DNA from 3 places in the Rahnella sp. PAMC25617 genome. Region 3 is predicted to be linked to each of the others. Evidence: predicted binding sites of a transcription regulator. Region 3 holds the regulator's gene; each other region holds the start of a gene.
What was found. Region 3 encodes sigma-54, which starts transcription at its own class of promoters, with help from an activator protein. Its sites were predicted from a motif close to GTTGGCACANNTTTCGCTNT; they were not measured.

Region 1: the regulator sigma-54 is predicted to act here: its motif matches at 4,499-4,518, upstream of glnK (P-II family nitrogen regulator).
Region 2: the regulator sigma-54 is predicted to act here: its motif matches at 3,898-3,917, upstream of ACM615_RS04525 (gamma-glutamyltransferase family protein).

The regions. Positions count from the first base shown of each region.
Region 1 is NZ_JBOCUM010000006.1:817,692-825,750, forward strand. Features, by position in the region: gene ACM615_RS09870 (NCS2 family permease) at 1-21, shown strand, start outside; RNA gene ffs (signal recognition particle sRNA small type) at 159-255, opposite strand; gene ACM615_RS09880 (MGMT family protein) at 447-755, shown strand; gene ACM615_RS09885 (YbaY family lipoprotein) at 845-1,426, opposite strand; gene tesB (acyl-CoA thioesterase II) at 1,706-2,572, shown strand; gene amtB (ammonium transporter AmtB) at 2,724-4,013, opposite strand; gene glnK (P-II family nitrogen regulator) at 4,099-4,437, opposite strand; gene ACM615_RS09905 (SmdB family multidrug efflux ABC transporter permease/ATP-binding protein) at 4,779-6,578, opposite strand; gene ACM615_RS09910 (SmdA family multidrug ABC transporter permease/ATP-binding protein) at 6,580-8,059, opposite strand, start outside.
Region 2 is NZ_JBOCUM010000003.1:510,470-518,528, reverse strand. Features, by position in the region: gene hpxZ (oxalurate catabolism protein HpxZ) at 154-537, opposite strand; gene ACM615_RS04535 (AtzE family amidohydrolase) at 590-1,993, opposite strand; gene hpxX (oxalurate catabolism protein HpxX) at 2,008-2,202, opposite strand; gene ACM615_RS04525 (gamma-glutamyltransferase family protein) at 2,239-3,825, opposite strand; gene ACM615_RS04520 (MurR/RpiR family transcriptional regulator) at 4,025-4,864, shown strand; gene ACM615_RS04515 (transporter substrate-binding domain-containing protein) at 5,123-5,914, shown strand; gene ACM615_RS04510 (amino acid ABC transporter permease) at 5,939-6,604, shown strand; gene ACM615_RS04505 (amino acid ABC transporter permease) at 6,607-7,257, shown strand; gene ACM615_RS04500 (amino acid ABC transporter ATP-binding protein) at 7,257-8,009, shown strand; gene ACM615_RS04495 (pyridoxal-phosphate-dependent aminotransferase family protein) at 8,028-8,059, shown strand, end outside.
Region 3 is NZ_JBOCUM010000013.1:99,281-107,339, forward strand. Features, by position in the region: gene kdsD (arabinose-5-phosphate isomerase KdsD) at 1-888, shown strand, start outside; gene kdsC (3-deoxy-manno-octulosonate-8-phosphatase KdsC) at 905-1,471, shown strand; gene lptC (LPS export ABC transporter periplasmic protein LptC) at 1,468-2,037, shown strand; gene lptA (lipopolysaccharide ABC transporter substrate-binding protein LptA) at 2,015-2,572, shown strand; gene lptB (LPS export ABC transporter ATP-binding protein) at 2,578-3,303, shown strand; gene rpoN (RNA polymerase factor sigma-54) at 3,406-4,839, shown strand; gene hpf (ribosome hibernation promoting factor) at 4,863-5,150, shown strand; gene ptsN (PTS IIA-like nitrogen regulatory protein PtsN) at 5,249-5,731, shown strand; gene rapZ (RNase adapter RapZ) at 5,799-6,653, shown strand; gene npr (PTS phosphocarrier protein NPr) at 6,650-6,922, shown strand; gene ACM615_RS16690 (BglG family transcription antiterminator) at 6,948-8,059, opposite strand, start outside.

The DNA of each region.
Region 1 (8,059 bases), on a different contig from region 3:
GCGACGCTGGTTCATCACTAAAAAAAACCAGTAAACAGTCAGCAAACCAGGGCGCGGATAACGTGCCCTTTTTTATGGGCGCAGTTTGGCTAAGAGGGAGTTATGAATCGGAAAAATAAGGGGATTGATAAAACGGGAAGGCCTGAAATTGGTGGAGGCCCTGCCAGCTACATCCCGGCACACACGACACCTGCTATGGCTGCTTCCTTCCGGACCTGACCGAGTTAACAAGTTAGCGTTGCGGGAGAACCAACAGGGCCCCCATTGACGTTGTCGGCTTCATTTCTCCTGAGAGAATCGAAGCGGTGGGCATTATCTGTGATGCCCGAGGCAAAAGCAAGTTAACCGCCGACAACCGTTGTTTTCTTAAACAATACGCCTGAATCTGGACGGACAGAAGGACATTTTTTGCGTCATACTGTTCGCCAAACACTGAGGAGGATGTCATGTCAGAGCCCGACAGCTTTCGCCAGCGCGTATTCCAGATAATCGCTGCCATTCCCCCGGGTCAGGTCACGACTTATGGCAACGTCGCTCAGCTGGCTGGTTCTCCGCGGGCGGCACGTCAGGTGGGCGGTGTGCTCAAAAAGTTACCCGAAGGCAGCACGCTTCCCTGGCATCGGGTGATTAATCGCCACGGTGAAATTTCCCTGCAGGGTGAGGACTTTAAACGTCAGCGTCAGGCGCTTCTGGCCGAAGGGATAATCTTTACGAAAGGTAAAGTTGATTTAGAAAAGTATGGCTGGAAGTGGTAGTTCTGCGCACATCATTACGCAAATAAAAAAGCACCGCCGGAGCGGTGCCTGAATCATCACGAGTCACGAATAAATAAGTGAGTAACGAATTAGTACGTTGCTGACTGTGTCGGAACTGCACTTACCGGTGCCGGTGCCGTGCCCAGCCCCGAATTTGACGGGTTAGTCATTGGCGCCAGAGCATTCGGTTTAGTCGCCACAGGGACGGCTACGACCGGAACAAGTTGCAGGTCGGCACGCGTGCCCTGACCGTTATTGATGACTTCTTTGATGCTGTCAGTAACAAAGGTTACCTGACCATTAATGGTCACCGCCGCACTTAACAGAACACGCGCATTAGGCGCAATTTCCTGTGGGTTATACGGCAGGATAAAGGTAAACGGTGACTGTTTGCCCTGGGTTCTCGCGACTTTCTGCGAGATGACACGCGACGGCGCATCAGCAACCGAAGCATCAGACAAGGTCACGGTCAGAACCGCATCTGGCGGCAAGGCCACACGCTGATTAATGAACACGCTACCCGATACGTTCGGGCCGGTGATCGCAGGTGCAGTGGCCGGGCTGGCCGCGGTATTCACTGGAGGTTGCTGCGCTGGAGCCTCGTGATGCTGTGCGCATCCGGCAAGAGTCAGAGACAGCGCGGTTCCACCTACTATCTGCCAAAGTTTCATTGATCCTTCTCCCTTTTATTATTCGATTGTCGACAAGTTGTAACAAACGTAACCAACGCCGACGATGAACTTAGTGACTTAAACCAGCTTACCCATTAATCATGGCACAAAAAACCAGAGTTCGCCGCCCCGAGGATAAAACAAGACTTCTGAGGTTTCAAAAGATCCACTATGATTAACAGGTTAGACCTGTCAGCGAAGGTGTATTTCAGAACATTCCTGCCTGCGGTATCCCGAACAACTTAGGTCAATATCACCGGTAACTTTCATGAGGCCACTATGAGTCAGGCATTAAAAAATCTGCTGGATCTGTTAGATCTGGAAAAAATCGAAGAAGGACTGTTTCGTGGTCAAAGTGAAGATCTGGGTTTGCGTCAGGTCTTTGGTGGTCAGGTTGTCGGTCAGGCGTTGTACGCGGCCAAACAAACCGTACCTGTCGACCGCGGTATTCACTCTTTTCATAGCTACTTTCTGCGTCCCGGTGACAGCAGCAAACCCATCATTTATGACGTGGAAATTCTGCGGGACGGCAACAGTTTTAGCGCACGACGCGTAAAAGCCGTTCAGCATGGCAAACCGATTTTTTATATGACCGCGTCGTTCCAGAGCCAGGAAACCGGCTTCGAACATCAGAACACCATGCCTGATGTCCCGGCACCAGAAACGCTGGTTTCAGAATCAGATATTGCCAAAAATCTGGCGCATCTGATCCCTGAAAAATTCCGCGAAAAATTCATTGGTCACAAGCCGATTGAAATGCGTCCGGTGAAATTCCATAACCCGTTGAAGGGAAGTGTAGAAGAACCTCACCGCGCGGTCTGGTTCAGGGCTAACGGAGAAATGCCAGATGATTTGCGCATCCATCAGTATCTGCTGGGTTATGCCTCGGACTTCAATTTCCTGCCGACTGCACTGCAACCGCATGGTATCGGGTTCCTTGAGCCAGGAATGCAGGTCGCCACCATCGACCATTCGATGTGGTTCCACCGCCCTTTCCGTATGGATGACTGGCTGCTATACGCCGTTGAAAGCACATCTGCGTCGGGCGCTCGTGGTTTTGTACGCGGACAATTTTATACCCGTGATGGCGTTCTGGTTGCCTCTACGGTACAGGAAGGCGTGATCCGCCAGCGGACGCCTGAATAAACATTATCCGATCGCGGTTGGCAAAAACTGTGCATTAAAAAGGGGCGATATCGTTATCGCCCCTTTTGCATATCATCATTATTTTATTGTTTTGTACTGCTTAATGAGAGAGTTAGCGCACTACTTTCTCTGAAATCCTGTTACTGAGCCATTACTGGTTATAGGCGTTTTCGCCGTGGCTGTTCACATCCAGACCTTCACGTTCCTGCTCTTCAGGAACACGCAGGCCTACAATCATGTCAGCCACTTTGTAACCGATGAAGGCCACAACACCAGACCACACCAGTGTGACGCAAACGCTGAAGAACTGAACCCAAACCTGATGGCCCATGGTCACGCCTTCTGCATAACCCACGCCGCCCAGAGAGCTGGAAGTGAATACGCCGGTCAGCAGGCAACCTACGATACCGCAGACGCCGTGAACACCGAACACGTCACAGGTATCATCAACGCGAAGCCATTTTTTCAGGGTAACGACACCCCACAGGCCAGTCACACCGCCGACCAGACCGATGATCAACGCACCGCCCACGCCGACCGTACCACACGCCGGAGTGATGGCAACCAGACCTGCGATAGCGCCGGAGCTTGCGCCCAGCAGAGAAGGCTTGCCGCGAACCATCCACTCAACCAGAGTCCAGGACAGGATTGCGCCAGCCGTTGCAATCACAGTATTCAGGAACGCCAGCGCGGCAATGGAACTTGCTGCACTTGCAGAGCCGGCGTTAAAGCCGAACCAGCCGACATACAGGATTGCAGCGCCAGTGAACACCATTGGCAGGTTGTGAGGTTTGAACGCTTCTTTACCGAAACCGGCACGTTTGCCCAGCAGATAAGCACCGACCAGACCCGCGATAGCGGCGTTGATGTGAACAACGGTACCACCAGCGAAGTCCAGCGCGCCATCAGCAGCCAGGAAACCGCCCGCCCATACCATGTGTGCCATTGGAATGTAGGAGAAGGTCAGCCAGATCACGGTGAAAATCAGCACCGCAGAGAAACGCACACGTTCAGCGATACCACCGACGATCAGTGCCACGGTGATGCAGGCGAATGAACACTGGAATGCCACATGGATCATCTGAGAGAAGGTGCCGGTAACAGAATCCAGGCCAATGCCTTTCATCATTACGTTGCCGAAACCACCGAAGAAGGCGTTACCTTCGCTGAATGCCAGACTGTAACCGTAAAGGATCCACAAAACGCAGACCAATGCGAAGGTCACAATAACCTGAGTCAGCATGGATAAAACGTTTTTGGAACGCAGTAAACCGCCGTAGAACAACGCTACGCCAGGTACGGTCATAAACAATACCAGCGCAGTACAAATCATCATAAAGGCGTTATCAGCGCCGTTGGCGGCGGCTGGTGCCGCGGCCATGGCAAGCGAAGGCAATAATGCCACTGCGCCCAGCCCCATCATGGATAAAAGTTTTTTCATTATTAACCCACCCCTGTTTCTCAAAACTGTTTTTTCTAATCTGATTTATCTCAAACCGGTTGGCATGAGAGATAAAAACCGGAAATTACAGTGCTGCTTCGTCGGTTTCACCAGTACGAATACGGATAACACGTTGCAATTCAGCAACGAAAATTTTGCCATCACCGATCTTGCCGGTGTAGGCCGCTTTGCTGATCACGTCGATCACTTCATCGAGCTGATCGTCAGCGATAGCAATGTCGATTTTTACTTTTGGAAGGAAGTTCACACTGTATTCCGCGCCACGGTAAAGTTCGGCATGACCTTTCTGACGGCCAAAACCTTTAACTTCCGTTACGGTCAGCCCCTGAATTCCAACAGCAGACAGCGCTTCACGCACGTCTTCCAGCTTAAAAGGTTTGATCACCACAGTAACCAGCTTCATTGTGCCACTCCTCGAATTAAGGGCTTACCGCGAGAGGATTCGCGCCCGATACGCAAGGGATAAAGCAAAGGGTGTGCCAGAGTTGAAACTGATGAAAGATTCCTGCAATTCCCGCGCAAACCGGCATTTTCAGAATAATCGTGACCGGGCGCACAGTTGTTTCGCCACACAGCACACTGCTGAGTACGCACCATTTAAGTGCTCATCGCTGCTTTATAGTGCAATGTGTAAACCGCAGGTATTTTGCCTGCATGAATACGGTGCGCGGGATGGGATGGCGGGAGGATAAGACGTTGAGGAGAGAATGCTGGCGTAGCGAACGCGTTACGCCAGCTGACAGTTTATGCGTTTTCTGTGGAAGGAATTCCCTGCTCAGCTGACGCCAGTTCTTGCCCGGCAAGTTGCAACTGATACATCTGATAATACCGGCCTTTTTCTGCCAGCAGCTGTAAGTGGTTGCCCTGCTCAACGGCTTGCCCGCGGTGCAATACCAAAATATTATCTGCATCCACAATCGTCGACAGCCGGTGTGCAATTACAACCAGAGTTGTTTGCTGACGAATGGCACGTAAAGCACGCTGAATTGCCTGCTCGGTTCCTGAGTCGATATTGGCCGTTGCCTCGTCAAGGATCAGAATTTCTGGTGCCTGCACCAAAACGCGCGCCATCGCCAGTAATTGCTTCTGTCCGACAGAGAGATTATTACCCTGTTCTCCCAGACGCGTATTCAACCCTTCCGGCATTCCCCGTACCAGCGGAGAAAGCTGCACAATATCCAGTGCGTGCCAGACCTGAGCTTCATCAATATCGCGACCTAAAGTCACGTTAGAGAATACCGATTCCGCCAGCACCACCGGATCCTGCTGAACCATAGCAATTCCCTTTCGCAGACTGGAATGCGAGAGATCAGCAAGGTTACGCCCGTCGACGCGGATCTCACCTTTATTCAGCGGATAATAGCCCATCAGGAGATTCGCCAGCGTACTTTTGCCACTGCCTGTGTGCCCGACCAGCGCCACAAATCCACGTGAAGGGACATGCAGGGTAATATTCTCCAGCACCCATTTGTCCGGACGGTAGGCAAAACTGACGTCGCGAATATCAATCTCGCCGCTGGTCAGCAACTTATCGTCCGGTCCGTACTGCTGCTGAGTCCGGTCCATCAAATCAAAGATACGTTCACCTGCGACTACAGCCTGCTGGAGAATGGATTGCTGCGACGTCAGCTCAATCAGAGGTTCGTTTAGACGCCCGAGGTAGTTGATGAAAGCATACAAAACCCCCACGCCAATCGAGCCTTCGGCACTGAAACCGAACAAGATTAACAAGCCGCATAAAATCAGGGATGAAAATAAGCTGAGTAATGGTCGCAGCAAAAATCCTTCCAGCCTGAGCGTCTGCATGCGGGCCATATAATGTGACTGACTGGCGCGGGACAATCGTTCACCAAACCGTTTTTGCTGACGGAATTGCTGAATGACGTTCATACCATTAATGACTTCGTTGAAGCCATCATTTATGTCCGCCAGATAAGCACGCACTTTACGAACGACCGGCGTACTGTAAATTTGGTACAGCCCCATCACCACAAACACAGCCGGGAAGATGCAGATAGCCACCGAGGCAAGTCGCCAGTCAAGGCTGAACATCGCCACCAGCATTGCGCCAATCAGCGCAATGCTGCGCAAAACCGTCGATACGACAGTGACATAAAGGTCACGGATCACTTCAGTATCATTGGTCACACGCGAAATCAGTTGCCCGACCGGCTGGGTATCAAAGGCGCTCAAAGGCTGACGCAATGCCGCATCCATGACGTCGGTGCGCAGACGCTGAACCACGCCAACCGCAGCACGGTTAAACAGAAGTGCCTGAAAATAGTGCAGGCTTGCAGCCAGAAATTGCAGGAAGATGAAACTCAGCGCCAGTAAACTGACTTTCCCCCAGGGCATTTCACCCTTCGCCACATAATGGTCGATAAAAAAGCTGATCAGAATCGGGCCGGTAACTTCCGCTGCGGCAGCAATCCACAACATCAGTACAGCGTAAGACAGCGGCTTACTGTAGGGTTTACCATATCCCAGCAGACGTTTGAGCGTAGGCCAAAGCTTTTGGATTTTACTGACTTTTTGTTCCGCCATGTTATTCAGCCTCCTTTTCCGGCACATCATCCAGCGCAGCTTCAAGCTGCTGATAGCGGAACATATCGCGATACCAGCCCGGCTTCGCAGCCAGTTCGTCATGATCGCCGCGCTGTGAAATGCTTCCGTGACTGAAAACCAGAATCTCACTGGCTTCGGTCAGCGCAGAAAGCCGGTGAGCGCTGATAATCACCGTTCTGTCACTGCCCCACTGACGCAGATTTTGCAGGATTTGATGTTCCGTGCGGCCATCGACGGCAGATAGCGCATCATCCAGGATCAGGATTTCAGCTTTCAGCAACAGCGCTCTGGCAATTGAAATACGTTGTTTCTGGCCGCCCGAAAGCATAACGCCACGTTCACCGACTTCTGTTTCATATCCCTGAGGCAAACGCAGAATGTCATCGTGAACGCTGGCAAGCCGTGCCGCTTCCTCAATGTCTTCCTGCGTGGCATCCGGCCGGCCGAGGGCAATGTTCTGCGCGACGGTATCTGAAAACAGGAAAGGCGTCTGGCTGACTACCGCAAGCCGCGCGCGCCAGTCATCAAGCCGGATCTCTTTGAGTGATAGACCGTGGTAACGCACATCGCCTTCAGTCACATCGAACTGGCGCTGAAGCAGTGCCAGCAAGGTACTTTTTCCAGAACCCGTCGGGCCACATAAACCGAGCATTTGCCCCGGTTTCAGGGAAAACGCCACAGACGTTAAGGCAGCGTGTTGGTGTTCGGGATAATGGAAATTGTTGATCTGCGCTTCAAGTACTGCGCGACCCGCCGGTAAAGGCGTTGCGCCATCGGCCACCGCTGGCGCTTCCTGTAACAGGCTGCGGATACGGCTGTAGGCGGCACTGCCACGCTCTACGATATTGAACATCCACGCCAGCGCCAGCATCGGCCAGATCATCAGCCCCAGATACATCACAAAACTGGTCAGTTCACCGAGTGTCAGATGCCCGTTGACCACCATCCAGCTGCCGCCGCCAATGGCCAGAAGATTTGCCATGCCGATGGAGACGTAAATCGTCGGATCAAAACGTGCATCGACCCGGGCTACGCGCAGGTTTTTAGCACCGGTATCCGCGGCAACATCAGCAAATTGTGATGACTGATGGTTTTCCAGACCAAAAGCTTTGATCATGCGGATGCTGGTCAGGCTTTCCTGGGCCTGATCGTTAAGAGAGGAAAATGCCGCCTGTGCGGTTTTAAAGCGGGAATGCAACTGGTCGCCGTAACGCTTGATGATGATCGCCATCACCGGCATCGGCACCAGCGAAAGCAGCGTCAGTTCCCAGCTGATCTGGGTTGCCATGACAATCAGCACGGCAAGTCCCATAACCAGTGAATCCACCAGTGTCAAAACGCCCTCGCCTGCGGCAAACACCACGCGGTCGACGTCGTTGGTGGCACGGGCAATCAAATCGCCGGTGCGATGACGCAAATAAAAAGCCGGATGCTGACGACTAAGCTGGCGGAAGAAATCC
Region 2 (8,059 bases), on a different contig from region 3:
GATCCAAGAGGGGCCCGTCCTGGCCCCTTTTGGGCGGTTTCGGCGCAGCGCGACAAGTGATCGCTGTTATTGAGAAACCGAAACTTTCATCGTCCATTCCTGGAAAAGAACAGTTTCCTCAGCTTTCCAAAGCTGAACCGCCCATTGGTTCGGTCAAACCATCAGACTCACATGGGCTGCCACAATCTTCCATCCACTCGCCATCTTCACCCACGTCTGCTGCTGACGTCCGATTTTGTCGGTCCCTTCACGGCGAAACTCCGTGCTGGCCACTGCCATGTCATCGCCAAATGTGGTGATGGTGGTGTTGACCAGATCCCGGTTTAAACCTTGTGAGGAACGCGCTGAGCGGAACGCGCGGATGGCTTCGATGCCGTAAAGATTTTCGCCCGCACCGTAGCGCACGGTACGCGGATCGTGCCAGAACAGTTCGTCGAGGACGGCGGTATCGTTGGTGATCAGCGCCTGTTCATAGCGATAAAATGCCGCATTCATTTCGGCAAGGATCGCCGGGCGGTCGATATGTTCAGTTTTCATGATTCGTCTCTTTACTCTTTTACTTCACCCTGGAAAACGGAGATGCAGGTTTTTACGCGGGCATCACCGGAGAACTGCTGACGTTCACTATTCCCTGTAATTCCAGCGCCCGTGCAGCGCGCAGGCACAGGTCTTCGCGCCACGGCGGCGCAATAAGTTGTAATCCAATCGGCAGACCGGTTGATGTCGTGACCGGCACCGTGACCACCGGTAAACCGAGGAACGAAATCGGCTGCGTCAGCATGCCCATATTGGCACGGGTTGGCAGATCCTGACCGTTAATTCTGATTGTGTCCTGACCAATCAGTGTTGCCGGGCATGGCGTGGCAGGGGCGATCAGAATGTCCCAGTGATCGAACAGGGGCAAGATTTGTTCCTGAAAATGTTGACGAAAACGCTGTGCCTGGACGTACCACGCCGCCGGGATCATCGCGCCTGCCAGTAAACGCTCGCGGGATAATGGCTCAAACTGCTCCGGAATGCTGCGCAGTTTTGGCAAATACTGATTACCACCTTCAGAAGCACTGATGATAAACGCCGCTGAACGCGCCAGTTCGGCCTGCGGCATCACGACTTCTTCCTGTGCTTCCAGAGCCTGCGCAACCTGAAGCACCGCCACTTTAGCGTGATCGTCGCACCAGGTAGAAAAATATCCGCCCAGCACCGCAGTGCGCAAACCCTGCTGGCCGCGTCCGAGCTGAGAAAACGTCGCGGTAACGGGCTTATCTGCCTGGAAGTGATCTTGCGGATCCGTGCCCTGAATCGCGTCATAGACCTGCGACAGATCCTCGCTGCACCGCGCCATCGGGCCGATATGATCCAGGCTGGCGACAAACGGCTGGCTGCCGCGACGTGAAATACGCCCGAAGGTCGGCTTCAGGCCGAGAATACCGCTCAATGAGGCCGGCACGCGGATCGAGCCGTTGGTGTCGCTCCCGAGTGTGAAATGCACCAGACCAGCAGCCACGGCGGCGGCGGAACCGCCGGAAGATCCTCCGGCGACACGCGCCAGATCCCGCGGATTACGGGTGGCACCGTAATGGCTGTTTTCGGTGGTGAAACCGTACGCGTAAGCATCCATATTCAGCATGCCGGAAAGCATCGCGCCTTGTGCTGCGAGGCGTGAAACTGTCCACGCATCGTGGCGTGCGGCAGCGTTGCTGCTGTTGAGGCTCGCGCCCGCCAGCGTCACTTCACCGGCCACGTCCAGAAGGTTTTTCACCGCATAAGGGATGCCTGCCAGCGGCGGAAGTGCGGCACCGCTTGCGCGGGTTTTATCCACTTTTGCTGCTTCACGTAACATACGTTCGCGGGTGATATGCGTATACGCGTTGATGACCGGATTAGCCTGTTCAATGGCGTCCAGCGTGGACGTCGCAATTTCTGTCGCTGAGATTTCGCCCTGCGCCATCGCCTGATGTAACTGACTGACAGTAAACCTATCAAACGATTTCATGCGCGATACACTCTTCATGCTCTGTACACCCCGGCAATTTCCAGTCGCGAATCGAGCGGTAAATCCATCAGCGGTTGTGCCATCTGGGCGATACGGCTGAACTGCACCAGCAATTCCTGACGACGGGTGTCGTCGAGTTCCAGCGCCAGCACGCTTTCCATCTGGCGGATATAAGCGGCCCAGTCGGTCGCTGCGGGGGTATTTTTCATGCTGCTTCCTTATCAATTTTCATGAGCGAACTCTGATCAAAATCCGGCGGCGCTGCCGTTGCTGCGCGGGTCGGAGGCACCTTCAAACATGCCGTTGGTATGGCGGACAATCGCACCGGCATGGCCGACGGCTTCGCTGAAATCCGGTAACAGTTCGACGTCGTGACCGCGCTGTCTCAGTCCGGCCTGCGTCGGATAGGCGAAACGGCCTTCCAGTTTCAGTGAATCCGAACTTTCTCCCCACGTCCGCCCCAGCAGCCAGCGCGGACCGCTGATCGCCTGCTGCAACGATTGCCCCTGCACCACATGGCGGATAAACACCGCGGCCTGGGTTTGCGGCTGACCGTCGCCGCCCATCGAACCGTAAACCATGGTGCGCCCGTCGTATAAACGTGCGGCGGCGGGGTTGAGGGTATGAAACGGTTGCTTGCCCGGTGCCAGCGCCAGTAAATGGCTGGCGTCGAGGCTGAAAGATGCGCCGCGGTTTTGCCACAACACGCCGCTGCCCGGCAGCACTACACCACTGCCGAACTCGTGATAAATACTCTGGATAAATGACACCGCCAGCCCGCTGCTGTCCATCACGCCCATCCAGACGGTATCGCCCGGACCTTTACCTTTGCCCCAGTCGGCGGCGCTGTGCGCTTTAATGCGGGTGGCGAGGGCATCGAGATACTGCGGATCCAGCAGGCTCTGCGCGTCCTGCGTCATCATGCGCGGATCAGTGATAAAGCGGTCGCGCAGGCCGAACGCCAGTTTGGTGGCTTCGACAATGCTGTGGATCGTCGCGCTTTCATCCATGGTTTCCAGCGGCAGGCGGTCAGTCAGGCCGAGGATCGCCAGCGACACCAGCCCCTGCGTCGGTGGCGTCAGGTTGTAGATTTCGCCTTTGCTGTGTTTGAGGCGCAGCGGCACACGGCGCTGCGGCTTGTAAGCAGCAAGATCGGCGCGGGTGACCGGCATACCGAGCTTTTCCATGTCGGCGGCCATATTGTCGGCCAGCTCACCGCGGTAGAAACTGTTCAGCCCGTCTTCGCACAACATCGATAACGTCTGCGCCAGCTGCGGCTGGGTGAAACGGTTCCCGGCGCGCGGCACGTCGCCGTTAGGCAGAAAAACATCGGCGAAGGTGCGGAAATCTTTCAGCTCGTGTTGCTTGGCGCGGGTGGCGGCTTCCTGCGAGGCGGTTACCGGAATGCCGTCCGCAGCGTAACGGATGGCGTCACGCAGCAGGCGCGAAAGCGGTTTTTGCTCGCCGCCGAATTCAGCCGATACATTCAACGCTTCCTGCCAGCCGCCGACGGTGCCTGCGACCGTCAGCGCCGCTTTCGGGCCGCGGTGCGGAATGTGCGTTTCACCGGCGTAGAAATCGAGAGAGGCCAGCGAACCGGCGGCACCGCTGGCGTCGATCGCCACCGGATTGCCCTGCGGGGGCACAATCAGCCAGAAGCCGTCGCCGCCCAGTCCGTTCATGTGCGGATAGACCACGGCAATGGTGGCGGCCGCCGCCACCATTGCCTCGATGGCATTGCCGCCTTCACGCAATACCGCAAGCGCACTCTGGCTCGCCAGATGATGAGGTGTAACCGCCATGCCCAGCGGTGCGCTGTTACTGTTAATCATGCGATGTCCTTTTTGAAACGCTTTTTTTATGTTGCCCGCGCATGCAGGGATGAGGGCGTGCAGGGATTAAGTTAAGCAAGAGGTGTTCCACATCGGCAAAACCTTCGGACTTTCACTCATAATTTAGCTTGCATTGGCAAGCATAGTGCATGGTATGTTCCGCTGATTTGCTGAAACATTGGTTACAAAAGGGACGGAGATGAAACAGATTGATGAACGTCTGCGTGACCATTACGCAGAACTCACGCCGCAGGAACAGCGGGTGGCCGACTTTATTTTTGCCAGCATTGATGACCTGATGAGCTACAACAGCGCAGAGCTGGCGCGGCTCAGCGGCGTGTCGAAGGCCACGGTCAGCCGCCTGTTTAAACGTCTTGGTTACCCGAGTTATCGCGATATGCGCGATGAAATGCGCACCCTGCGCCAGAGTGGCATGCCGCTGACCGACAGCCGTGACGCGGTACAAGGTAACACCTTGTTATCACGGCACTATAAACAGGAAATGGCTAACCTGACGCAGTGGATTAATCAGATTGATGGCGCACAGTTTGGCGCGCTGATCACCGCCCTGAGTCAGGCGCGGCAGGTACGTCTGCTCGGTTTTCGTAACAGTTATCCGGTGGCGCTGCACCTGCGTCAGCAACTGATTCAGGTGCGTGCTGGCGTGATGATGATGCCGCAGCCGGGGCAGACGCTGGCGGAAGAACTGGTGGATCTCACCGCGCAGGACGTGGTGATTTTCGTTGCTTTCCGTCGTCGTCCCCGCATGGCGAAGGCGATTCTCACGCAATTACAGTCACTTGATGTGCCGGTTTTACTGATTTGCGAGCCGCAGGCGCAGACACTTATTCCGCTCGCCACCTGGCATCTGGCCGCGCCGCTCGACAGCGTGTCGGCGTTCGACAGTTATTCTTCTGCCATGAGCCTGGCGAATTTACTCAGCAATGCGTTGTTGCACGATATGCTCGCGTCAGGCCGTCAGCGCATTCATCAGATAAGCGATTTGTATAACGATCTGGATGAGCTGGAGCAGCGCTGATTCCCGATTCAGGGACAATCTCAGCGCTTTTCTGGTGCTTTCGCACAATTACGGTGCATAAAAGTTTTCAACCTTTCTCACTTTTTGCCCTGATTCAGGGCAAAAAAAAACCTTCTCCCTTCTACTCTGAATGGCTAATTCCTTGTCATGTCCTGACTTTGCACACATTTTTTCTGCCGGGTCATTTTTGGCACATTCGTTGCAAAGTTTTAAATATAAGAATCTATCGTTCCAAAAACTTTTCACCGGAGATAATCTATGAACATGAACAAACGGTTGTTGGCATGGGCAGGTGCGGCAATGTTGGTGCTTCAGGCATCGAATGTTATGGCCGATCAGTTGCAGGATATTCAGAAGCGTGGCGTGCTGCGCGTGGCTGTTCCGCAGGATTTCCCGCCGTTTGGTTCGGTGAGCAAGGATTTGCAGCCGGAAGGTTATGACATCGACATGGCGCATTATCTGGCCGATAAGATGAAACTTAAGTTGCAACTGGTGCCGGTCACCAGCGCCAACCGGGTGCCTTATCTGCAAACGGATAAAGTCGATCTGGTGATTTCCAGCCTCGGCAAAAACGCCGAGCGCGAAAAAGTCATCGACTTCAGCAACGCTTACGCGCCGTTCTTCCTCGGCGTGTTTGGTGCGCAGGGTGACAAACTGTCGGATCTGAAAGAACTGTCCGGCAAAACCATCGGCGTGACCCGTGGCGCGGTGGAAGATCTGGCGCTGACCGATGTGGCACCGAAGGATGCCAAAATTCAGCGTTACGAAGACAACAACACCACGCTGTCGGCCTACCTGTCCGGTCAGGTGGAATACATCGCCACCGGTAACCTGGTAGTGGCGGCGGTAGCCCGCATGAACCCGGCCAAAGCGCCGGTTTCCAAAGTGATGCTGAAAGATTCGCCGTGCTATGTCGGTCTGCGTAAAGACGAACCGGCACTGAAAGACAAAGTGAATGAACTGATCGCCGAAGGCATCAAAGACAAGACGCTGAATACGCTGTCTGAAAAATGGATGAAGGCACCGCTGCCGGCATCAATCGGCGCGTGATCAGGGTTTTGACGGAGATTTTTCATGACCTATCAGCTTAACTTTAGCGCGCTGTGGCCTTATATGCCGGAACTGCTGGCCGGATTATGGACCACTATTGAGCTGACGGTACTGGCAACGGTTGGCGGTGTCGCGATAGGAATTTGCGGCGCGGCCATCCGCTGCGGCAACCATAAAATTCTGCGGACCGTCTGGGGCATTTATGTCGAAGCCATCCGTAATACGCCGTTTGTGGTGCAGCTGTTTTTCATTGTATTTGGTCTGCCAGCCATTGGCCTGAAAATGACCGCCGGTGAAGCGGCGCTGCTGGCGATGCTGATTAACCTCGGCGCGTACAGCACCGAGATTATCCGCGCCGGTATTCAGGTGACGCCTAAAGGCCAGTGGGAAGCCGGACGCGTGCTGGGACTAACGCGCAGTCAGACGTTCCTGCGCATTGTGCTGCCGCCGTCGCTGAAACGTATTTATCCGTCGCTGGTCAGCCAGTGCATTATCGTGATGCTCGGATCTTCCGTGGTATCGCAGGTGTCTTTTGAGGAACTGACGTTTGCTGCGAACTTAATTCAGTCACGCACCTTCCTCAGTTTCGAAGTGTATCTGGTCACCACGTTGTTCTATTTGCTGTTGTCGGTGGCGATGCGTCAGTTGCTGCTGCTGGCCGGACGCCGTGTCTTTGGGAGTGAAAACTGATGATGACCTTCACTGACTGGGACATTGTGCGCAATCTCCTGCTGGCGGCGCGCTGGACGTTGCTGTTGTCGCTGACCGCGTTTATCGGCGGCACGCTGGTGACTCTGCCGCTGTTGCTCATGCGCCTGACCAGGCGCCGCTGGCCGACGCGTTTTGTGCGTCTGTATTCCGAACTGTTTCAGGGTACGCCGTTGCTGATGCAGCTGTTCCTGGCCTTCTTCGGGCTTGGCCTGTTTGGTATCAACGTCAGTCCGTGGACGGCTGCCGCGCTGGCGCTGACGCTGTATACCAGCGCGTATCTGGTGGATATCTGGAGCGGCAGCATTGCCGCGTTACCGAAAGGCCAGTGGGAAGCGTCGCGCTGCCTCGGCCTGAATTTCGGTCAGACGTTATGGCGTGTCATTACTCCGCAGGCGCTGCGGATTGCCATTGCGCCGACCGTCGGGTTTTCCGTGCAGGTGGTGAAAGGCACCGCGCTGGCGTCGATTATCGGTTTTGTCGAACTGACCAAAGCCGGAACCATGCTGAACAACGTGACGTATGAGCCGTTCAAAGTGTTTGGATTAGTGGCGCTGGGCTACTTCCTGATGTGCTATCCGCTGTCCCGTTACAGTCAGCATTTAGAAAAATCATTGCGTGGAGATAAACAGTAATGCCACTGATCACCATCAATCAGGTTCAGAAATATTACGGTCAGAACCACGTGCTGAAAGGCGTGGATCTGGATATCGACAGCGGCGAAGTGATTTCGATCATCGGCCGCAGCGGTTCAGGTAAAAGCACGCTGTTGCGCTGCATGAACGGGCTGGAAGGCTATCAGGAAGGCAGCATCAAACTGGGCGGCATGACCATCACTGACCGCGATTCTCAGGCGCGTGACATCAGCCGTTCCGTCGGTATGGTGTTTCAGAGCTTCAATCTTTTTCCGCACATGACCGCGCTGGAAAACGTCATGCTGGCACCACGGCGCGTGCTGAAAAAGTCCGCCGCCGAATGCCGTGAACTGGCCGCGCAGATGCTGGCGAAAGTCGGGCTGGCGGATCGCATGGATTATTACCCGTCGAATCTTTCCGGCGGCCAGCAGCAACGTGTGGCGATTGCCCGTGCGCTGGCGATGAACCCGAAAGTGCTGCTGTGTGATGAAATCACCTCGGCGCTGGATCCGGAATTAGTCGGCGAAGTATTGAAAGTGCTCGAGCAACTGGCGAAAGAAGGCATGACGCTGGTGCTGGTGACGCACGAAATGAATTTTGCCCGCGAAGTGGGCGACCGCGTGGTGTTTATGCATCAGGGCACCGTGTGGGAACAGGGCGAAAGCCGGGCGTTGTTTGCCAATCCGCAAACCCCCGAGCTGAAACAGTTTATCGCATCCGTCCGCGGCCTTAGTGAGGCTGCTGCAAGCTAACATTGTAAAGGATTAACTATGTCAGATTTCATCTCTCCCGGACAAATCAA
Region 3 (8,059 bases):
ATTAACGGCGATTTTACCCGTGCATGCGAAAAAATCTTCGCCTGCAACGGCAAAGTCGTCGTGATGGGCATGGGCAAATCCGGCCACATTGGTCGCAAGATGGCCGCGACCTTTGCCAGCACCGGCACACCGGCTTTCTTTGTCCATCCGGGCGAAGCCAGCCACGGTGATCTGGGCATGGTATCGAAACAGGACGTTGTGATCCTGATTTCCAATTCCGGTGAGGCGCATGAAATTCTCGGGCTGATCCCGGTACTCAAGCGTCTGGACATCACGCTTATTTGCATGACGTCTAATCCGGAAAGCACCATGGGCAAAGCGGCCGATGTGCATCTTAGCGTGAAAGTCCCCAAAGAAGCCTGCCCGCTCGGTCTGGCACCGACCAGCAGCACCACGGCGGTATTGGTCATGGGCGATGCGCTGGCGGTGGCTTTACTGGAAGCCCGCGGTTTCACACCCGAAGATTTCGCCCTTTCCCATCCTGGCGGAGCACTGGGTCGCAAGCTCTTACTGCGCGTGAGCGATATCATGCACACCGGTGATGAAATTCCGCATGTCAGCCGTGACGCTTCTTTGCGTGACGCCTTGCTGGAAATCACCCGCAAGAATCTCGGCATGACGGTTATCTGCAACGACCTGATGCGGATCGAAGGTATCTTTACCGATGGTGATTTACGCCGCATCTTCGATATGGGCGTTAACATCAACGAAGCCTCGATTGCCGATGTCATGACGACCGGGGGCATCCGCGTCCGCCCTTCTCTTCTGGCGGTGGATGCGCTGAATTTAATGCAGGAAAAAAACATAACCTGCGTGATGGTTGCTGATGGTGACCAGTTGCTGGGTGTGTTACATATGCACGACATGCTGCGCGCTGGCGTAGTTTAATTGAGGAATCCCCTGAATGAGTAATAGCGCAGCCCTGGTGGAAACTTGCTACGGTCCGGTCAGCACGCAAGTGCTGGAACGGGCGAAAGCTATCCGCCTGCTGATTTGCGATGTAGATGGCGTGATGTCTGATGGCCTGATCTACATGGGAAATCAGGGAGAAGAGCTGAAAAGTTTTAACGTTCGCGACGGTTACGGTATCCGCTGCCTGCTGACTTCTGACATTGAGGTTGCGATTATTACAGGCCGCAATGCGAAATTACTGGAAGATCGCGCTGAAACCCTCGGTATACGCCACTTGTATCAGGGACAATCGGATAAGCTTTTGGCCTTCCGCGAACTGTTAGATACACTGTCTTTGCGGGCCGAAGAAGTGGCCTACATCGGTGATGACCTGATCGACTGGCCGGTTATGGCTGAAGTTGGTCTTTCCGTGGCCGTTCAGGACGCGCATCCCATCTTGTTGCCGAAAGCGCATTATGTCACCCGAATTGCCGGCGGACGTGGTGCAGTACGCGAATTGTGCGATTTGATTTTACTGGCACAGGGTAAGCTGGAGGACGCCAAAGGGCTGTCGATATGAGTAAAACAAGACTTTGGATTATTCTGGCGCTGACAGCCATCGTTCTGGTGCTGATCGGCTGGTCAATGTCTGACAACAGCGATGACGTCCAGCCGGCGGTCAACGATCAGGATCCGACCTACCAGAGCTCCCACACCGTCACGATGGTGTACGATCCGCTGGGTAGCCTGACGTATAAACTGGTTTCAGATCAGGTGAAATATTACACCACTGATCAGGTGACATGGTTTACCAATCCGGTAGCGACCATGTACGACAAGAACAAAGTCCCGACGTGGGTGCTGCATTCTGACAAGGCCAAGCTGACTCAGGATAAAATGCTCTATCTTTACGGGCATGTGCAGGCAGACAGCCTGACACCTGAGACTTCTCAGTTGCAAAGAATCAAAACGGACAATGCACGGGTTAACCTGACGACACAGGACGTTGCCTCAGATGATGAAGTAACGCTTTATGGCACAGGTTTTACATCTAACGGCATGAAAATGCGTGGTAATCTGCGTGATAAAACAGCAGAGCTGATCGAAAAGGTAACGACCTCTTATGAAATTCAAAGCAAAAAATAAAATCCGTAATCTCCTGATCGTCAGCTCATTGTTAGCCGTCAGCGTTCCGGCATTCGCCCTGAAAGATGACACGACCAAACCGATTACCATTGATTCGGCTAATCAGGCGCTGGACGTGAACACCAATACCGCGACCTTTACCGGTAATGTGGTGGTAAACCAGGGCACGATCCAGGTTAAAGCGGACAAAGTTGTCGTCATCCGCCCGCAAGGCGTTTCCGGCAAAGAAGTGGTTGAAGGTTACGGTAACCCGGTGACCTTCTATCAGATGCAGGACAACGGCAAGCCGGTAAAAGGCCATGCGCAGAAAGTCCGCTATGAAGTGGAAAACGATCTGGTGACCCTGACCGGTAACGCTTACCTTGAACAGCTCGACAGCAACGTGAAAGGCGACCGTATTACGTATCTGGTGCAGAAACAGCAAATGGAAGCCTTCAGTGATAAAGGCAACCGTGTGACGACCGTTCTGGTTCCTTCGCAGCTGCAACAGAAAACACCTGCAGCGGCGGGCCAGCCGACCAAAAAGAGTAACTGATTTTTATGGCTAAATTAATCGCAGAGAATCTGGCAAAAGCCTACAAAGGCCGCAAGGTCGTTGAAGATGTCAGCCTGATGGTCAACTCCGGCGAAATCGTCGGGTTATTAGGGCCAAACGGTGCCGGTAAAACCACGACCTTCTACATGGTCGTCGGCATCGTGCAGCGTGATGCAGGCCGTATTATCGTCGATGACGAAGACATCAGCCTGTTGCCATTGCATACCCGCGCCCGTCGCGGTATTGGCTATCTTCCTCAGGAAGCGTCCATTTTCCGCCGCCTCAGCGTATTTGATAACCTGATGGCCGTGTTGCAGATCCGCGACGATCTGAACAAAGAACAGCGTAACGATCGCGCCAATGAACTGATGGAAGAGTTCCATATTTCTCATTTGCGCGATAACCTCGGTCAGTCACTGTCCGGTGGTGAACGCCGTCGTGTTGAAATCGCCCGCGCGCTGGCGGCGAACCCTAAATTCATTCTGCTGGATGAACCGTTCGCCGGTGTTGACCCGATTTCAGTTATCGACATCAAAAAAATCATTGAGCATTTGCGTGACAGTGGCCTCGGCGTACTGATCACCGACCATAACGTTCGCGAAACGCTCGACGTGTGTGAACGCGCTTACATCGTCAGTCAGGGCAAGTTAATCGCCCACGGCACGCCAGCCGATATTCTTGCTGATGAACAAGTTAAACGCGTTTATCTTGGTGAAGAATTCCGTCTGTGATCTGTGCCGCCGGAACCGTGCCTGTTTCACTTTAAAATGAAACAGGCCGTCTCTGACAGAAGTGTTGCCGTTTTCACTCATCAACGGAAATAAAGCCAAGATATGAAGCAAGGTTTGCAACTCAGATTCAGCCAACAACTGGCAATGACTCCACAGTTACAACAGGCCATCCGCCTGTTGCAATTGTCCACGCTTGAGCTCCAACAGGAGATCCAACTCGCGCTGGAGAGCAACCCTCTGCTGGAACAAACCGACCTTCATGAAGAAATCGACTCGGTAGAAGCCACCGACAGCGAAGGGTTAGATACCCGCGAAGCACTCGAGCAAAAAGACATGCCCGAAGAGCTGCCGCTGGATGCGACCTGGGATGAAATCTATACCGCGGGCACGCCTTCCGGCACCGGTAATGATTACAGCGACGACGAGCTGCCGATTTATCAGGGTGAAACCACCCAGACCCTTCAGGATTACCTGATGTGGCAGGTCGAGCTGACGCCGTTCTCAGATACTGATGCGGCGATTGCGACGTCCATTGTCGATGCGGTCGATGACACCGGTTACCTCACCGTTTCTCTTGACGACATTCTGGAAAGCATCGGGGATGAAAACGTCACGATGGACGAAGTGGAAGCCGTGCTCAAACGCGTACAGCGTTTTGACCCGGTCGGCGTGGCCGCGCGCGACCTGCGCGACTGCCTGCTGATCCAACTTTCCCAGTATGTGACCGACACGCCTTTCATCACCGAAGCCCGTCTTATCATCAGCGAACATCTGGATTTGCTGGCGAACCATGATTTCCGCGCACTTATGCGATCAACCCGGTTAAAAGAAGATACACTGAAAGGAGCGATGCTCCTGATCCAGTCTCTTGATCCGCGTCCGGGCCAGTCGATCAATACCGGCGAATCCGAATACGTGATCCCGGATGTGCTGGTGCGCAAAGTGTCAGGAGTCTGGACGGTTGAACTCAATTCGGACAGCATTCCGCGTCTGAAGATTAACCAGCAGTACGCCGCGATGGGGAATTCCGCACGCAGCGACAGCGACGGGCAGTTTATCCGCAGCAACCTGCAGGAAGCCAAATGGTTAATCAAAAGCCTGGAAAGCCGTAACGACACGCTGTTGAAAGTCACGCGCTGTATCGTTGAGCAGCAGCAGGCGTTCTTTGAACTGGGTGAAGAATTTATGAAACCTATGGTGCTGGCTGATATCGCCAGCGCCGTAGAAATGCACGAATCGACGATTTCACGCGTCACGACGCAGAAGTTTCTGCACAGCCCGCGTGGCATTTTCGAACTGAAGTATTTCTTTTCCAGCCATGTCAGTACAGACAGCGGCGGCGAGGCATCGTCAACCGCCATCCGGGCGCTGGTGAAGAAATTAATCGCAGCGGAGAATCCTGTAAAACCGCTCAGTGACAGTAAGTTAGCGACCCTGCTTTCCGATCAGGGAATTATGGTTGCACGACGAACCGTCGCCAAATACCGAGAGTCTTTGTCCATCCCGCCCTCAAACCAACGTAAACAGTTAGTTTGACCTCAACAGAGAAGGAAGACATTATGCAGCTCAACATTACCGGACATCACATTGAGATCACGGATCCCCTGAGAGAGTTCATCACGTCGAAGCTGGCCAAGCTTGAGCAGTATTTCGACAGGATTAATCAGGTGTATGTGGTGTTGAGCGTGGAAAAGGTGCAAAAAGTTGCCGAAGCAACTTTGCATGTGAATGGAGGCGAGTTACATGCCACCTCGGAACATCAGGATATGTACGCAGCGATTGACGGACTGGTTGATAAACTGGCCCGTCAGCTGAATAAACATAAAGACAAACTGAAACAGCACTGACATTCATGTAGCCAACCCTGTGCTACAAACCTTCGGGCATCGGCTTGTGACCTTCGGGAAACGAGCCGATATAGCTTTAAGGGTGAAACAGCGCAAAAGTGAAAGATGACATGAACAACGATATAGCAATGCAATTAACGTCGGTGCTTAATGCCGAATGCACTAAAAGCGGCGTTCATTGCGCCAGCAAAAAACGCGCACTGGAAATCATCAGCGAACTGGCAGCCAGACAACTTAATTTGTCGCCACAGGTGATTTTCGACGCTATTTTGACCCGTGAACGTATGGGCAGCACCGGGATCGGTGCCGGGATCGCCATCCCGCACGGTAAGCTGGAAGAAGATACGTTACGTGCCGTCGGCGTGTTCATTCAGCTGGAACAACCGATCGCTTTTGATGCCATCGATAATCAGCCGGTAGACTTACTTTTTGCCTTGCTGGTACCGGCAGATCAATGTAAAACCCATTTACATACATTATCTTTGGTGGCTAAGAAATTAGCTGATAAAACAGTGTGTCGCCGCCTTCGTAGTGCGCAGAGCGATGAAGAACTGTTCCAGATAATGACTGAAAACGAATAAATTGCTGATTCCCGGTACGGTGCCGGGAAAATGAATTCTGAACACTGAATGCCAGGGGAGTGACACCATGGTGCTGATGATTGTCAGCGGCCGTTCCGGTTCCGGGAAATCGGTTGCCCTACGGGCATTGGAAGACATGGGTTTTTACTGTGTGGATAACCTGCCGGTGGTGTTATTGCCGCAGCTTGCCCAGACCCTCGTTGAACGTAATACGTCAGCTGCCGTCAGCATCGACGTGCGTAACATGCCGGAAACCCCGGAAGTTTATGAGTACGCGATGTCACAACTGCCGGAGAGCTTCTCACCGCAGCTGTTGTTCCTTGATGCCGACCGCAACACGCTGATCCGCCGCTACAGCGACACCCGTCGTCTGCACCCGCTTTCCAGCAAAAATCTCTCCCTCGAAAGTGCCATTGATGAAGAAGCCGATCTGCTCGAGCCTCTGCGTTCTTCCGCTGATCTCATCATCGACACGTCCGAAATGTCCGTTCACGAACTGGCAGAAATGCTGCGTACCCGCCTGCTGGGTAAACGCGAACGTGAACTGACGATGGTCTTCGAATCCTTTGGTTTCAAACACGGCATTCCGATTGATGCGGATTACGTGTTCGATGTACGCTTCCTGCCGAACCCGCACTGGGATCCGAAACTGCGTCCGATGACCGGCCTAGACAAACCGGTGGCGGCGTTCCTCGACCGTCATACCGAAGTGCACAACTTTATCTACCAGACCCGCAGCTACCTTGAACAATGGCTGCCGATGCTGGAAACCAACAACCGCAGCTATCTGACCGTCGCCATTGGTTGTACCGGCGGTAAGCACCGTTCGGTGTATATCGCAGAGCAACTGGCCGACTATTTCCGTTCCCGCGGGAAGAACGTGCAATCCCGCCATCGCACGCTGGAAAAACGTAAATCATGACGGTAAAACAAACGGTAGAAATCAAAAACCGGTTAGGGATGCATGCCCGTCCGGCGATGAAGTTATTTGAACTGGTGCAGAGCTTTGAATCAGAAGTGATGCTGCGCAACGGCACAGGCATTGAAGCGGAAGCCAGCAGCGTGATCGCGCTGCTGATGCTCGATTCCCCGAAAGGTCAGAAAATCGAAATCGAAGCCACCGGGCCAGATGAAGAACAGGCTCTCAGCGCCGTCGTAAATCTGATTAATTCAGGTTTTGACGAAGACTAATAATTAAAGCACTATTTGAGCCGTATTAAATGCGGCTTAAACAGTCTATTGCAATGGCCTTGAAGCTTTCAAAATTCTTACTGCTCAGCAAACGGCTCATTGAGCGTTCCCGCACAAACGTCACGAACAAATCGTAAATCGCCATCGCTTCTTCGTAATCCGCCTTGCTGATCGCCAGCAGGAAAATCACGTGCGCGGTTTCCCCTTCTCCCCAGGCAATGCCCTGCGGCGAAAGCAACGTAATCACCACGGTTTTCTTCGCCAGCAGTCCCAGCGAATGCGGCAGCGCAATCCCTTCGCCCAGCATGGTCGAGACAATCTCCTCACGCTCGACCACTGACGGGTAAAACGCCTGATCGACATATCCTTCTTCTTCCAGCTGTGAACACACATGACGGAACAACTCCGCCTGCGTCATCGGTTCGTTGACGATCATGAAGTGCTTTTCGTCGAAGAATTTTTCCAGCATATAAGGCCGTGTGCGGTCGACCAGCACCAGCTTGCCGAGCTGTTCCATCTGGTATTCGGTCGGAAACGGCGACAACACCACCACCGGCTTATTCTTCTCGGTAATGCGGGCGTTGGAAATAATAAAATCTTCGTCGATATGCTCCAGCTGCTCGTAATCACGCAGCGAAACCACCTGTTTCATCACCAGTTGCGGATACTTACGGTTAATCTGCGCCTGGATCATGCGGATGGTTGAATTGCCGGTGTCGCACACCAGCATCACCTGCGGATGCCGCTGGTAGCCGATATTGTAATGCCGCTCCAGCCCGACGCCGATATGCAGCACCAGAAAACCAATCTCGTTTTCACTCAGCGTATACGGGGTGTATTTTCCCCAGCTGGAGACCGCCGCCAGCGTGACGTCATAGGCCATCGGGTAATGCTGTTTGATATTGTTCAGCAGCGGATTCGGGATATTTATCTGATATTTCACCCGGGTAATCATGGTCTTAATGTGCGTCAGCAGGTCAGCACGCAGTTGCTTATCGCCCTGCAAATCATAGTTATAGTGCGAATTGATATACGACAGAATGTAATCGACCAGCGCTTCGTCATCGTCGGCGTTAATGTCGGTCGGCAGGATTTGCTGCACGCGGCGTGCGGCGATATTCACCCGCAGATAAGCTT